Regions from separate parts of the Pseudomonas sp. LF020 genome, predicted to be linked through region 1. Evidence: predicted binding sites of a transcription regulator. Region 1 holds the regulator's gene; each other region holds the start of a gene.

Region 1 (5,324 bases):
GCGGCCGCATCGGCAACCGGCGCAGATGCCACAGCAATCGGCGCTTCGGCTTCGGCCTTGACGGCGTTCAGCGAATCGAGCAGCTGTTCGAATTCGTTATCGGTGATGTCGCCCGAATCGCTCGAATCGCCTTCGACGACCAGCTCTTCGATCATCTCGGCCACCGGCGAAGCCGGGGCTTCGTCAGCCGATTGCGGTTCGGCCAGACGCGCCAGCGCGGCCAGCAGTTCCGGGGTAGCGGCAGTGATCGGTGCACGTTCACGGACTTCGCTGAACATGCTGTTCACCGCGTCCAGTGCTTCAAGCACCACGTCCATCAGTTCTGCATCAACGCGACGCTCACCCTTGCGCAGGATGTCGAACACGTTTTCGGCGATGTGACAGCACTCCACCAGCTCATTGAGCTGAAGGAAGCCGGCGCCCCCTTTTACAGTGTGGAAACCGCGAAAAATTGCGTTGAGCAGATCTGCGTCATCCGGGCGGCTTTCCAGCTCGACCAGTTGTTCGGACAGTTGCTCAAGAATCTCGCCGGCCTCAACCAGGAAATCCTGAAGGATCTCTTCATCGGCGCCGAAGCTCATTAATGGGGTGCTCCTACAGGTCTAAAAACCTAAAACTCAAAATCCAAGGCTGGATAACAAATCGTCCACATCGTCCTGACCGGACACAACGTCTTCTCGTTTATCGGCATGAATCTGCGGACCTTCACCCTGCGAGAGATGTTTTTGTGGATCTTTTTCTGCAAGCATCGCGGCGCGGTCGTGTTCGATGCCCGCAAAGCGGTCCACCTGACTGGCCATGAGGACGAGTTTGAGCAAATTGCTTTCGACTTCGGTGACCAGTTGGGTCACACGCTTGATCACCTGACCGGTGAGGTCCTGATAATCCTGAGCCAGCAGGATGTCGTTCAGATTGCTCGACACCGCACGGTTGTCCGTGCTGCTGCGTGACAGAAAACCGTCGACCCGGCGCGCCAGCTCGCGGAACTCTTCAGCCCCGACCTCGCGACGCATGAAGCGGCCCCAATCGGTGCTCAGCGCCTGGGCTTCTTCAGCCAGGCCATTGACCACCGGCGTGGCGCTTTCCACCAGATCCATGGTGCGGTTGGCCGCGGCTTCGGTCAGCTTGACCACATAGCCCAGGCGTTCGGTGGCGTCGGTGATTTGCGACACTTCCTCGGCCTGCGGCATGTGCGGATCGATCTGGAAATTGACGATCGCACTGTGCAGTTCGCGTGTGAGCTTGCCCACTTCCTGATACAGGCCGCGGTCACGGGTCTGATTGAGCTCATGGATCAGTTGCACAGCGTCGCCGAACCTGCCTTTTTCAAGGCTCTCGACCAGTTCGACCGCGTGTTTTTTCAGGGTCGACTCGAAATCGCCCTGTGAAGATTCGTTATGCTCCATAGCTCCCCCGCGCGTCATCAGCCGATGCGTTCGAAAATCTTCTCGATTTTGTCTTTCAACGCCTGAGCCGTGAAAGGTTTGACCACGTAGCCGTTCACACCGGCCTGAGCGGCCTCGATGATTTGCTCGCGCTTGGCTTCAGCGGTCACCATCAGCACCGGCAGATGCTTGAGTTTTTCATCGGCACGCACGTGGCGCAGCAAGTCGATACCGGTCATGCCCGGCATGTTCCAGTCCGTTACCAGAAAGTCGATGCTGCCGCTGTTGAGCACCGGAATGGCGGTCGTGCCATCGTCGGCCTCGACGGTGTTGGTGAACCCGAGATCGCGCAGCAGGTTCTTGATGATCCGCCGCATCGTTGAGAAGTCATCAACGATGAGGATTTTCATGTCTTTGTTCAATTCGACCTCCAAGCAGTCTTAAACGCGCCCAGCACCTGGACGCGCCACTTCAATCAATCGGCGCAGCACTCGAAGACTGTCTGGAGCACAACAGAGCAAGACCGGTGCCGTTCATCACCGCACCAGCCTCGTTCGCAGTGTCCCCACACTGCCTTCAGCGCGCTCGCCACTCCCCCAAACGCCCCCGCAAACGGGCCGCGCACTGGCTGTGTAACTGGCTGACCCGCGATTCACTGACGCCAAGGACTTCACCGATTTCCTTGAGGTTCAGTTCTTCGTCGTAGTACAGCGCCAACACCAGTCGCTCACGCTCCGGCAAATTGGCAATCGCGTCCGCCAGCGCCGCCTGGAAGCGTTCATCTTCCAGATCGCGTGACGGCTCAAGATGAGCACTGGCGCCATCCTCGTGCAGCCCTTCGTGTTCGCCGTCCTGCAACAGGTCGTCGAAACTGAACAGCCGGCTGCCCAGGGTGTCATTCAAAATCCCGTAGTAATCGTCGAGACTCAATTGGAGTTCGGCCGCAACCTCGTGATCTTTAGCGTCACGGCCGGTTTTAGCTTCAATTGCGCGAATTGCGTCGCTGACCATACGGGTGTTGCGGTGAACCGAGCGCGGTGCCCAATCCCCTTTGCGCACTTCGTCGAGCATCGCGCCGCGGATTCGAATGCCCGCGTACGTTTCGAAACTGGCGCCTTTGCTGGCGTCGTATTTGGTCGAGACTTCGAGCAGGCCGATCATCCCGGCCTGAATAAGGTCTTCAACCTGCACACTCGCCGGCAAGCGTGCCAGCAGGTGATAGGCAATGCGCTTGACCAGTGGCGCGTAACGCTCGATCAACTCGTATTGCGCGTCACGTGCCGACTTCTTGTAGTAGTTCATACCGCTGGCGGTCATAACACAGGCCCTGCCGTTTGCTGCACGAGGCGCTCGACGAAAAACTCCAGGTGACCGCGCGGGTTGGCAGGCAGCGGCCAGGTATCGACCTTCTGCGCGATCGCCTTGAACGCCAGCGCGCACTTGGAACGCGGAAAGGCTTCATAGACCGCTCGCTGCTTCTGCACGGCCTTGCGCACGCTTTCGTCGTACGGCACCGCGCCGACGTATTGTAAGGCGACGTCGAGGAAGCGATCCGTGACCTTGGTCAACTTGGCGAACAGATTGCGCCCTTCCTGCGGGCTCTGCGCCATGTTGGCGAGGACGCGGAAGCGGTTCATGCCGTAGTCACGGTTGAGCAGTTTGATCAGCGCGTAGGCGTCGGTGATCGAGGTCGGCTCGTCGCAGACCACCAGCAACACTTCCTGGGCGGCGCGGACAAAACTGACTACCGAGTCACCAATACCCGCAGCGGTGTCGATCACCAGCACATCGAGGTTGTCGCCGATGTCGCTGAAGGCCTGAATCAGACCGGCATGTTGCGCCGGGCTCAGGTGCACCATGCTCTGGGTGCCGGAAGCGGCCGGCACGATGCGGATCCCGCCGGGCCCCTGCAACAACACGTCGCGCAGCTCACAGCGGCCTTCGATCACATCGGCCAGAGTACGTTTGGGGGTCAGTCCCAGCAGAACGTCAACGTTCGCCAGCCCCAGGTCAGCGTCCAGCAGCATGACCCGACGGCCAAGCTCTGCCAGCGCCAGAGACAAGTTCACTGACACGTTAGTCTTGCCGACGCCACCTTTGCCGCCGGTCACCGCGATCACCTGTACGGGATGCATGCTGCCCATGTTATTTCTTTACCTTGTCTTGCATAGACGGAGGCCACATTACTGGCTGCGCGTTCACAACCGGAACAATGCATGGCAGACCATCGATGTAGGTACAAAAACTGTTCATTACCTCAGCCAACCTGCTTGGTCGGGCTGTGATAGATATCAGCGAACATGTCAGCCATGGCTTCTTCGCTGGGTTCTTCCTGCATTTGCACGCTGACGGCGCGGCTGACCAGTTGATGACGGCGCGGCAGATGCAGATCATCCGGAATCCGTGGGCCGTCGGTCAGGTACGCGACCGGCAGTTCATGACTGATCGCCAGGCTCAACACTTCGCCAAGGCTGGCCGTCTCATCCAGTTTAGTCAGGATGCAGCCGGCTAGCCCGCAACGCTTGTAACTGTGATAAGCGGCGGTTAGAACCTGTTTCTGGCTGGTGGTTGCCAGCACCAGATAATTTTTTGAACGGATACCACGCCCGGCCAGACTTTCCAGTTGCATGCGCAGGGCCGGATCACTGGCCTGCAGGCCGGCGGTATCGATCAGCACCACGCGTTTGCGCAGCAGTGGGTCGAGCGCCTGCACCAGCGACTGGCCCGGATCGACGTGCGTTACCGGCACATTGAGAATCCGCCCCAGGGTCTTGAGTTGTTCCTGCGCGCCGATGCGGAAGCTGTCCATGCTCACCAGCGCGACATTCTGCGCGCCGTACTTGAGCACGTAGCGCGCCGCGAGTTTGGCCAGGGTGGTGGTCTTGCCCATGCCGGCCGGGCCGACCATGGCAATCACCCCGCCCTCTTCCAGCGGCTCGACTTCCGGTACGGCAATCATCCGCGCCAGGTGTGCGAGCAGCATGCGCCAGGCCTGACGCGGCTCCTCGATGTCGGTGATCATCGCCAGCAGATCGCGCGACAACGGCCCGGACAGACCGATGCGTTGCAGGCGGCGATACAGATTGGCTTGGGCCGGACGGCTGCCTTGCAGCTGATTCCAGGCCAGCGTGCCGAGCTGCACTTCCATCAGCTCACGCAGACTGTTCAATTCGAAACGCATCGAATCCAAAGCACGCGGATCGACACCAGCGGACGCCGGTGCAGGTGCCGGAGCCGGACGCGCCGGGGCGGAGTAAGTCGGTTCGCTCAACGGCTCGGCAGCGGTCAGCGGCAGGCCGGCCGTCAACGGCAGCCCGGCGAACAACTGGCGATTGGTGTTGCCGTCGGCTTCGCCACGCAGGCTCAGCTCGGCCTGGGCGGTGACGATGCGCGACTGGGTCTTGCGCAGCTCGTCCTCGAGTTCCATGTTCGGAACCCGTGGCGCCAGCGCCGACAATTTGTAATCCAGTGCCGCCGTCAGCTCGACACCGCCGGCAATGCGGCGGTTGCCAATGATGGCGGCATCAGCGCCCAGCTCATCACGAACCAGCTTCATGGCCTGACGCATATCGGCGGCAAAGAAACGCTTAACTTGCATAAACCACTACCTCAGCCGTTGGGCCCTACTGTCGCAACGATGGTCACTTGCTTGTTGTCCGGTATTTCCTGGTAGGCCAGCACGTGCAGCCCCGGGACTGCGAGGCGACCGAAACGCGAGAGCATCGCGCGGATCGGGCCTGCTACCAACAGGATCACCGGCTGACCTTGCATTTCCTGACGCTGCGCCGCTTCGATGAGCGAACGCTGCAGCTTCTCGGCCATGCTTGGCTCCAGCAGAACGCCCTCTTCAGAGCCTTGTCCTGCCTTCTGCAGACTATTGAGCAATATTTGTTCCAACCTTGGTTCCAAGGTGATCACAGGCAGCTCGGAGTCAGTGCC
Region 2 (5,324 bases), on a different contig from region 1:
GGTGGCGCTGCCAACGTACTCGGCAAGGTCACCCCCGGTAGCGTTTACTCGTTTGTCGACAATGCGCTGGGGGCCTGGGAACAGCGTCCGGTATTCAAGACCAACGTCTCGCAGTTTGTGCCGCTGCGCGAGGTCGCGCCGCTGATCGTCGAGGAAACCCTGCGCAAGCTCAAGGACTGGTTCCCCGAGCCGAGTTTCGTTTTCAGGCTCGATCCCAGCTACGAGCCCACCGAAGCGCTGTTCGACCCCGAGCACGGCGACATCTTCAAGCAACTGCAAATGTGCAACCGCCACAGCCTGATCGAACCGGTGGATGCCGAGCACATGTACTACGCCGCGCTCCACTCCACCGGCTGCCGCCTCACCGCCCTCGGCGCCTATTACCGCGAACTCGCCATAAAAGGACACTTCTGATGCCCGTATTCATCAGCTACCGCCATATAGATCGCCCGCAGGCCATGGCGATCAATGCCCAATTGATGCAGGCCAATATCAAAACTTACCTCGATGTGCTCGACCCGGAATCGCAGACCACCGACGACATCACCGGGGTGATCACGCGCAATATCACCGAATGCACGCACCTGCTGGCGGTGGTGTCGGAGAAGACCGCGTTGTCGTGGTGGGTGCCGTTCGAAATCGGCGAAGCGACGATCAGCAACCGGCGGATCTGCTCGTTCCGCACCGGGCAGGCAAAGCTGCCGGAGTATCTGGACAAGTGGCCGAAACTGAGCACGGCCAGTGATCTGAATTTCTTCATCGATGCCTATCGCGAAGAGGTCTCGAGCAAGCGCTCGATAGCGCTGGATTCGAGCAACGAATCCTTCAGCGGCACCTATAAGCGCAACGCCGATCTTTTCCACGAACAACTGAAAAACCGGATTCGGCGCGGTTTCTGAGGCCAATCGACAGCCACAAAAAAGCCGACATCACTGTCGGCTTTTTTGTTGGTCACTGCTTCGGCGCGGGGGCCGGTGCAGCGGCGGGCGGAGCTGTTGGCGCTGGCGCCGCAGCCCCCGGCGCGGCCGGTTTCGGTGCGGCGTCGTCGAACAGGTTCAAACGTTCGCGCAACTCATGGGCCGGCACCGGTTGCTGATCCGCCGGCAGCGCGTTCGGATCGACCGGCGTCGCCGGAGCGGCGCCGTTCTGACCTTCGGCGGCAGGCTTGGCCGCATCGGCACCTTGCGAACCTTCGATGGCGGCCTGGGCCTTTTTGGTCAGGACCACAATGTCGATGCGCCGGTTGACCGGGTTGAACGGGTTTTCCTTGTCGAACAGCGCCGACGAGGCATAACCGACCACCCGCGCCACTTGCCCGTCCGGATAGCTGCCGGCCACCAGTGCCCGCCGCGCAGCGTTGGCACGGTTGGCCGAGAGTTCCCAGTTGCCGAAATCGCCGGTGCCGGTGTACGGCTTGGCGTCGGTATGGCCGCTGATGCTGATCTTGTTCGGCACCGCTTTGATGGTGTCGGCCATGGCCAGCAGGATGTCTTCGAAGTACGGCTTCAGACGCGCGGACCCGGAGTCGAACATCGGCCGGTTTTCGGCGTCCATGATCTGGATGCGCAAGCCGTTCGGGGTGATCTCGAACAGGATCTGATCCTTGAACTTCTGCAGCTGCGGGTTCTCGTCGACCTTGTTCTGCAGTTCTTGCAGCAACAGCTCCAGGCGTTCTTTCTCGACCTGCTCGGCCATGCCTTCGACCTGCTCGGTGTCGACCGTGACCTTGTCCGGTTGCGGCTGGGACTTCACCTCAGGGTTGAGGGTGTTTTCCGGCGCCAGGGTCGGCGTGCCGCCCAGATCGATGATGTACGGCGTGCCGCTTTCGGAGAAGCCGACCGGATCCTTGAAGTAACCGGCGATAGCGATCTTCTGCTCAGGCGTTGCAGTGGACAGCAGCCACAACACCAGGAAGAACGCCATCATCGCCGTGGCGAAGTCGGCGAAGGCGATTTTCCACGCCCCGCCGTGATGCCCACCGGCTATGCGCTTGACGCGCTTGATGATTATCGGCTGATTATTTTCCATGGCTTAGCGACCGCGAACGGCTTGTTCCAGCTCGGCAAAGCTTGGACGGTGCGCCGGGTACAGCACCTTGCGCCCGAATTCCACCGCCAGCGATGGAGGCATGCCGGAAGCCGAAGCCACCAGCGAGGCCTTGATGGCTTCGTAGACGTTCAGTTCTTCCTTGGCATCGTGGGCCAGGGAATGTGCCAGCGGCCCGAAGAAACCGTAGGCCGCGAGAATACCGAAGAAGGTACCGACCAGTGCCGCACCCACGTGCAGACCGATGGATTTCTGATCGCCTTCACCCAGCGATGCCATGGTCACCACGATACCCAGTACCGCCGCGACGATACCGAAACCGGGCATGGCGTCGGCGATGCCGTTCACCGCATGGGACGGGTGCTCGAGGTCTTCCTTGAGGCTGTAGAGTTCCATGTCGAACAGGCCTTCCAGCTCATGCGGAGCCATGTTGCCGGAGGACATGATGCGCAAGTAATCGCAGATGAACGCGGTCATGCGCTCGTCTTTGAGCACGGCCGGGTACTTGGCGAAGATCGGGCTCGCGGCGGCGTCTTCGATGTCGCCTTCGATGGCCATCATGCCTTCGCGGCGGCTCTTGTTGAGGATCTCGTAGATCAGGCCGAGCACTTCCAGATAGAACGTGTGGCTGAAGCGCGAGCTGAACATGCTCAGGGATTTCTTGAGCACGTGCATCGTCATGTAACCGGGGTTGGCCTGCAGGAATGCACCGAGGGCCGCACCACCGATGATCATCACCTCGAAGGGCTGGATCAGGGCGGCAATTTTGCCGTGGGAGAGCACGTATCCGCCGAGCACGCTCGCGAATACGACGATGATGCCGATAATTTTAGCCATAGGTAGAAAGTACTTATTTAAGTCGGGTTCAAGGTCATATTCGGAAGTTAAAAAATCTCTTCTTCTACTTATCGGCAAAACTGCGCCAGACTATAGCCAGTTCAGGCGAAAAGCCAATTTAGCCCATGCCGGGCGCGTCTACAGTCAGTGAAGATCTCGTCCAGACATGGCTAATGAAACGAACGTCCCACACGCAAAACCGACCACGCTCGAGGGCTGGGTCAAACTGCTCGATGGCGTGCGCCTGCCTGTGCCGCAAGAGGCGCACGACAAGGTGTGCCGGGCCATCCGTGACAACCGCAGCTCGCTGCGCGACATCGCCGACTTGATGCAGGACAGCCCGGCGCTGGCCTTGAGCATCATCCGTGAGGCCAATCGTCACACCCTCGGCACGATGACCGCGCCGGCAGAAAACCTTGAAGTCGCGATCAACCGTCTGGGCCTGGCACGGACTGAAGAATTGCTCGCGCGTCTGCCCGTCGAACCGCAGATGCAGATCCCCAAGGCGCTGCGCCAACTGCAAATGATCAGCCAGCACGCGACGCAACAGGCCAACGGTTTTTTCGCCAGTCGCCTGGCGCGGCTGTGGCAGGACATTCACTGGGGCAGCCTGCTGTTTCTCTCGCCGCTGTGGCCGCTGGCGCTGACGTTTCCCGAGTTGCTCGAAGAGTGGGAGCTGCGGGTTATCCACAAGGGCGAATCGGCGCGCACGGTCGAGAAGCAACTGTTTGGCGTACGCCTGCTGAAGATCGCCGAGGCGCTGGTGCAAGTCTGGCACCTGCCGATCTGGGTGCAGCAGGGCTATAAGCTGCTGCTCAGCGAACAGCGCGAACTGGTGAAAGTACTGCGCATCGCCCGCGACAGTGAACATCCGTTGCGCCAGCAGAATCGCCTCGACGACGATCCGACCCTGCGCCGCTGGCTCAACCAACCGGCCAACACCGTGTTGCTGGCCAACGGTCTGGCGCTGTCGGCGCAACAGGCCTGGGACAGCCCGCACAGTGAACGCTGGCAGTACCTGACCAGCCTTTATCTGCAGATCTCGATGGACGAAGTGCAGCAGCAGTTGCACCAGCAAGCCGCCAACAGTGCGCGCCAGCATGCCATGCCCGATCTGTGGCACCCGGCCGTTTCCTTATTATGGCCGTGGGGCACCCATCGCTTGCCGGCCGGGATGCTGCCGGCGGCGGCGCCGAATGCCGAGGACCTGACTCAATGGCGCCGGCAATGCGCCGAACTGCTGGCCGAGCCGAGCCGCTTCACCAATGCCATGAGCCTGACCGTCGCCGCCCGTGATGCGCTGGTCGCCAGCGGCATGCGTCGGGTGATGCTTCTGATGGCCGACCGCACGCAATCGAATCTGCGCGTGCACCAGACCTTCGGCCTGCCGAAGGAAGCCGCCGCGCTGAACTTCGTCGTCAGTCAGAGCAAAGTCTTGCAGCGCCTGCTCGCACAACAGGCACAGGTGCGGATCAACCCCGAGAACAACGCACAGTTTTCCGCATTGTTGCCGCCGGGCCTGCGTTCGCTGTTCCGGGGCGAGCATCTGTTCCTGCGCTCGCTGGTCAATAACGGTCGGGTGATCATGATCGTCGTGGCTGACCAGGGCGGTGGGCCGTTCGCCGACATCACCGTGCAGGCTTTCGGCAAAACCGCGCAGTGCATCGAAAAGGCCCTGCACAGCTTTAGCAGCCGTGGCCGATGAGGCTGCGCTACAATCCCCCCCTTTGTGCTCTGGAGACCTCACATGTCTGACTTCTCTGGCTTGGCGCTCGTCATCGAGCCGAGCGACCTGCTCCCGCGTCTCGATTCCCCTGAACTGATTCTGGTGGATCTGACCAGCCCTGCCCGTTATGCCGAAGGTCACCTTCCGGGCGCACGCTTTGTCGATCCCAAGCGCACCCAGCTCGGCCAGCCCCCGGCGCCGGGGCTGATGCCGCCCAAAGACAAGCTCGAAGAGTTGTTCGGTGAGCTGGGCCATCGCCCGGACGCGATCTACGTGGTCTACGACGACGAGGGCGGCGGCTGGGCCGGGCGCTTCATCTGGCTGCTCGACGTGATCGGTCACGACAAGTATCACTATCTCGACGGCGGTCTGCCGGCGTGGCTGGAAGCCGGCATGCCGATGTCGATCCAGATTCCTCCAGCGGTGGGTGGCCCGGTGGCGCTGACCCTGCACGAGGAGCCGACCGCCACTCGCGAATACCTGCAAAGCCGTCTCGGCGCCGCCGATCTGGCGATCTGGGATGCCCGTGGGCCGCTGGAATACTCGGGCGAGAAGATACTGGCCGCCAAGGGTGGACACATCCCCGGCGCGGTGAACTTCGAATGGACCGCCGGCATGGACAAGGCGCGTCAGCTGCGGATTCGCACGGACATGCCGCAGATCCTCGAGGATCTCGGGATCACCAAGGACAAAGAAATCATTACCCACTGCCAGA
Region 3 (5,324 bases), on a different contig from region 1:
CTGGCCTCTGGGGATCATGATTTGAAGCCGCTGAAGGTTTCCGGGTTTACGCATGAGCAGCATTTGGCGTCGGCTGCGGAGAAGGTTGCCGGGTTTCTTCGGTGAGGCTTTGTTTGGAGGCATATCCGTTGCTGCGGTCACGGCCACTTAGGGTTTCGCCCTTACGGCGACTCACTTTTTTTACAAACGCCTAAAAAAAGTAAGCAAAAAAACGCTTGCTCCTGCGTTCGGCCCGCTCGCTGGGGCTCGGGGTCCCTTCGCTCCGGGATCCATCCGGGCGCAGCGCCTACGGTTTGCTTCGCTGCACCTCCTCTCGCTGTGTTTGGCTGCGCCAAACGGTCGCTGCGCTCCCACGCCCGAATGAATCCCTCCACTCAGCCTTCCGATGTCGCCCGTGGATCAAGATCAAGAGCTGCAGCCGAGCTTGCGCTCATCCTGGAGTGGGGCGGCTGCGCCGCGGGTTTTGTGTAGGAGCTGCCGAAGGCTGCGATCTTTTGATCTTGATCTTGTGGGAGCTGGCCTGCCTGGCGGCCTACGACCCGACCATTCACTTACTGATGCACCCCATCCAACTGTAGGAGTGAGCCTGCTCGCGATGGCGCCCTGATACCTGACCAACATCCTGCAGACTGCATGCAATCCCTGTGGGAGCTGGCTTGCCAGCGATGACGGTCTGACAGCCGACCATTCCCTTACTGACGCACCCAGTCCAAATGTGGGAGCGAGCTTGCTCGCGAAAGCTGCCTGCCAGACACCATCAAAATATCAGGAAAAACCCGACACTCCCTGCGCATAAACGTAACCTCGCAAGCACGTTTAAAGTACACGAACCGTTACGCCATAACGGCTACAACGCCTTGCGCCGTTACCTACGCGTACGCCAGAATCCGCCGGCTTACACGGCTATGGGCCGGGCTATATCGTTTCCCTGTCACTGAAAATCAGTGATCGGGTTTGGTAGCCTGTCTGTAATAGCCGTATGGCAACACCTATGCAGTCCCTTTTTGGGACTCGGTTTTATGGTGGTCATGCGTGGGGCTCATTCGTGAGCGCCGGGTTCCTATTGCAGCCGGTCTACCAACCCGCGTATGGCCGCCACCCATCGTTTGGTAGCGTGGGTGATGGCTCCTTGAAATCTGCGATAGGAGTTACATCCATGTTCAAAGCCACACCCAACCCACCAATCACCGATCCAACCCCTCGCCACCCCGAGCTCGAGTCCCAAAAGACAAAAGACGCCGCCGACCGCGCACTCGACTATTACCTTGGTCCCGATATCCCGAAGTACTTCCCACCCAAGGCTCGCCCCATCTACATGGTCGATCCCACGCTCGATGACGAAACTCTGCTCGTCGAAGCCAGTGAATCACTGTCGTCAGCCAATGCCATGGCCGGCAATATCGCCAACTCGGTGAAAGGCCCCGAGCGCAAACCGCTGCTGGCGCTGCAACAGCTGATCATGTTGAACGAGCTGGTGGTCAATCGACTGCTGGATAAGCTGAAGTTATCTCAATAATTTTGCTGGCCGTTATGGCCTCTTCGCGAGCAAGCTCGCTCCCACATTGGTTCTGCGTACACAGGACTAAATGTGGGAGCGAGCTTGCTCGCGAATGCGGTCTGCCAGACACCATCAGTTTCAGACTGGCAACAAAAAGCCCGGACGCTTTCGCTGTCCGGGCTTCCAGGTCAAAAGATCGCAGCCTTCGGCAGCTCCTACAATAAACAGTGTAGGAGCTGCCGCAGGCTGCGATCTTTTGCTTTTAGCGGTTAAACCGCTCCACCAACGAATACTGCGTATTCGCCGTCTTGGTCAGCTCTTCACTCAGCAATGCCGAGTTATGCGCTTGCTCGGACGTCTGGTCCGCCAGTTCCGAAATGTTGCTGATGTTGCGGCTGATTTCTTCAGCCACGGCACTTTGCTCTTCGGTCGCTGCAGCGATCTGGGTGGTCATGTCCGTGATGTTGGCCACCGCTTCGCTGATGCCGACCAGTGCCTGATCCGCTTCCAGTACCCGCGCCACACCTTCTTCCGCTTGGCGATGCCCGGCTTCCATGGTTTGTACGGCGCTGGATGCAGTTTGTTGCAGCTTGGCGATCAGGGCGTGGATCTGGCCGGTGGATTCGCTGGTGCGTTGTGCCAGTTGACGGACTTCGTCGGCGACCACGGCAAAACCACGGCCCATCTCGCCGGCACGTGCGGCTTCGATGGCGGCGTTAAGGGCGAGCAGGTTGGTCTGGTCGGCGATGCCTTTGATCACGTCGACCACGCCGCCGATTTCGTCGCTGTCCTTGGCCAGTTGGGTGACGGTCAGGCCGGTTTCGCCGACCACCACCGACAGGCGCTGGATGGCTTCGCGGGTTTCCCCGGCGATGTCACGGCCACGATCGGTCAGGCGATTGGCTTCCTGGGTGGCGTCGGCAGTGCGCTGCACGTGGCTCGCCACTTCTTGCGTGGTGGCAGCCATCTGGTTGACGGCGGTGGCGACCTGTTCGGTTTCCACGCGCTGACGCTCCAGACCGCTGGAGCTGTTGTGCGCCAGGGCGTCGGACTGTTTCGCTTGATCGGTCAGGTGCTCTGCAGTGTCCTGCAGACGGGTCAGGCAGGTTTTCAGGCGAGCTTCCTGGCTGAGGATCGACATTTCCAGACGCGCCTGCGCGCCACGGCTGTCGGTGTACATCTGCGCGATCAGCGGGTCGGAGGTGGTCTGTTCGGCCAGGCGCAGCAGGCGCTTGAGCCCACGTTGCTGCCATTGCAGGCCCATCAGGCCCAGCGGCACCGAGAGGCCCGCTGCCAGGGCGAAGCCCCAGTGCGAGTTCAGGGTTGCGCCGATCACGAAGCTCAACTGGCTGACCAGAATGAACGGTAGCCAGTCTTGCAGCACCGGCAGCCATTTGTCGCTGGAAGGGATTGCCGACTTGCCTTGGTTGATGCGTTGGTAGAGCGCTTCGGCACGGCGGATCTGTTCGGCGGTGGGTTTGATCCGCACCGACTCGTAACCGATCACCTGATTGCCCTCGAACACCGGTGTCACGTAGGCGTTCACCCAGTAGTGGTCACCGGATTTGCAGCGATTCTTGACAATGCCCATCCATGGCAAGCCTTGTTTCAGTGTGCCCCACATGTGCGAAAACACCGCCGCCGGCACGTCTGGGTGACGAACCAGGTTGTGCGGCGCACGGATCAGCTCTTCACGCGAGAACCCGCTGATTTCGACGAAAGCGTCGTTGCAGTAGGTGATCACGCCTTTGGCGTCGGTTGTGGAAATCAACCGCTGCTGAGCCGGGAAAGTCCGTTCGCGTTGTGTAATGGGCTGGTTATTACGCATGGTTTTTCAATCCGCAAGGCTTTGAAAGGTTGTCGGCGCTGTCAGGAAATTATTGAAGTTTTTTTTCAGATATAAGTACGGCGTCGCAAAACCGCTCTTGCTTCAACCGGCCAGCATCGGATAGGTGAACAGCGCAAAATGCAGCAGGTTCAGCCCGAAGTGCGTGGCGATCGCCGCCGCCAGCCCGCCGAAACGGTAGGCCAGACCATAGCCGACACCCGCCAGACCCGCCAGCAACACCCAGTGCCAGCCTGCGCCCAGATGCGCCAGGGCAAAGATCAGCGACGCCAGCAGCAGGGCGAGGTTGTCGCCGTGGCGCAGGTGTTTGAACAGGCGGCTCAAACCGCCCTGTATATAGCCGCGAAACAGCGCCTCCTCGACCAGCGTCACCAGCAGCAGATTGTTCAGCAGCCACAGCCACGCCTGATCGGGCCACTTTGGCGCCCAGGCAATCATGCCGAACAACAGTGCGCCGCCCAGCGCCAGGACGGCGCTCAAGGTCAGGGCGAGGACGCTGGCGTACACCGTCGGACGCAGCGAGCGTGCCGCGACAATCCACGGGCAGGCGAGCAACAGCCAGAAGCCGATCAGGGGTTTGTCCAGATTCAGGTACATCGCGAACGGCACGGCGTCGTCGGTGAAACGCAGCGGGGCGATGGCCCGGCCGTTGGCGAATCCCGGCAACCAGTGCAGTGCCAGCGACAGCGCGAGGAAGATGAACACGGCATGCCCCAACAGGCGCGCCACCGGCACCTGCTGTTGGCGCACGGCGAAACCGGTCACCAGCAACAATCCGAAGGAGATCAGCGCGAGCCAGCCGAGTTGGCCGAAACTCAACGCCAATCCATAACCGAGGCTGAGAAGTGCCAGATAGAGCCATGGCAACGCCTTCATCGAAAGTCCTTGTGCAGAATTTTGTGGAAGGGCTTTCTACACGGGTGAGGGCGTTGGGACAAGTAAAGGTGTGGCGGGAAACGGTGACACGCCGCAATCCTCTGTGTAGGAGCTGCCGCAGGCTGCGATCTTTTGATCTTGAAACGCCAAAGTCAAAAGATCGCAGCCTGCGGCAGCTCCTACAGGGTTTTATGTGTGGCTGAGGATCAGTGCAGGTTGAGTTTCGCGGCTGCGCGTTCGGTGATCTCCGAGCGCAGTTTCAGCGACGGCGCAGCACGCAGGCGGGCCTCGTCGACAATCGCGCTCGGTGCCGTATCAGGGCTGCCCGAATTGAACGGCGGCGCCGGCGCATATTCCAGTTGCAACTGAATCAACTGCGCCGCCTCGGCCCCCACCAGTTCGGCGGCCAGCACCAGCGCAAAATCGATCCCGGCGGTGATCCCGCCACCGGTAAACAGATTGCCGTCGCGCACCACCCGATCCTGCACCGCAATTGCGCCGAGTTTTGGCAGCAGTTCGTGATAGGCCCAGTGGGTGGTGGCGCGTTTGCCGCGAAGCAGTCCGGCTGCACCAAGCACCAGCGAGCCGGTACAAACCGACGTCACGTATTTGGCCTGCGCCGCCTGACGCTTGATGAACCCCAGCGTCTGCTCATCTTCCATCAGCGGCCCGACCCCGGCGCCGCCGGGCACGCAGATCACATCCAGATTCGGGCAGTCCTCGAAGGTGGTGGTCGGTTTCAGCAGCAGGCCGGTGCTGGCGGTGACCGGCACCAGATCTTTCCAGATCAGATGCACCTGCACGTCGGGCAGCGAGGCCAGCACGTCATAGGGACCGGTCAGGTCGAGTTGCTGCACCTGCGGAAACAACAGAAAACCGATCTGCAACGTCATGATTCTTTCTCCATTTGAGGGGTGGACGGCTTCACTGTAGGCGCGTAGGTTTTGGCGCATACGCCAATCAGCCCACGAATTACGCCAAATGCCGAAAACCATTCACGTACTCGCGTTTGCCAACGTACAAATCCTCGACGTTACCGGGCCGCTGCAAGTGTTTGCCTCGGCCAACGACATCGCCCGTCAGCGCGGCTTGCCCGTGCCTTAT

Evidence for each region. The regulator FliA, encoded in region 1, starts transcription of late flagellar genes. The targets are predictions, from matches to a motif close to CTAAAGTTTNNNNNNNNNNNGCCGNTAA.
Region 2: motA (flagellar motor stator protein MotA) is a predicted target of FliA. The motif match lies at 2,952-2,979, and genes of this name have one in related genera.
Region 3: ACU680_RS14410 (methyl-accepting chemotaxis protein) is a predicted target of FliA. The motif match lies at 3,356-3,383, and genes of this name have one in related genera.

The regions. Positions count from the first base shown of each region.
Region 1 covers NZ_JBRFIX010000008.1:19,673-24,996, forward strand. Annotated here, with positions in the region: gene ACU680_RS18990 (chemotaxis protein CheA) at 1-581, opposite strand, end outside; gene ACU680_RS18995 (protein phosphatase CheZ) at 618-1,406, opposite strand; gene ACU680_RS19000 (chemotaxis response regulator CheY) at 1,424-1,795, opposite strand; gene fliA (RNA polymerase sigma factor FliA) at 1,962-2,702, opposite strand; gene fleN (flagellar synthesis regulator FleN) at 2,699-3,529, opposite strand; gene flhF (flagellar biosynthesis GTPase FlhF) at 3,643-4,983, opposite strand; gene flhA (flagellar biosynthesis protein FlhA) at 4,995-5,324, opposite strand, start outside.
Region 2 covers NZ_JBRFIX010000004.1:466,039-471,362, reverse strand. Annotated here, with positions in the region: gene ACU680_RS12660 (caspase family protein) at 1-414, shown strand, start outside; gene ACU680_RS12655 (toll/interleukin-1 receptor domain-containing protein) at 414-899, shown strand; gene motB (flagellar motor protein MotB) at 952-2,028, opposite strand; gene motA (flagellar motor stator protein MotA) at 2,032-2,883, opposite strand; gene ACU680_RS12640 (HDOD domain-containing protein) at 3,050-4,588, shown strand; gene ACU680_RS12635 (rhodanese-like domain-containing protein) at 4,631-5,324, shown strand, end outside.
Region 3 covers NZ_JBRFIX010000005.1:300,099-305,422, reverse strand. Annotated here, with positions in the region: gene ACU680_RS14420 (alpha/beta family hydrolase) at 1-105, shown strand, start outside; gene ACU680_RS14415 (DUF6124 family protein) at 1,157-1,516, shown strand; gene ACU680_RS14410 (methyl-accepting chemotaxis protein) at 1,761-3,326, opposite strand; gene ACU680_RS14405 (CPBP family intramembrane glutamic endopeptidase) at 3,429-4,220, opposite strand; gene inhA (isonitrile hydratase) at 4,427-5,113, opposite strand; gene ACU680_RS14395 (GlxA family transcriptional regulator) at 5,202-5,324, shown strand, end outside.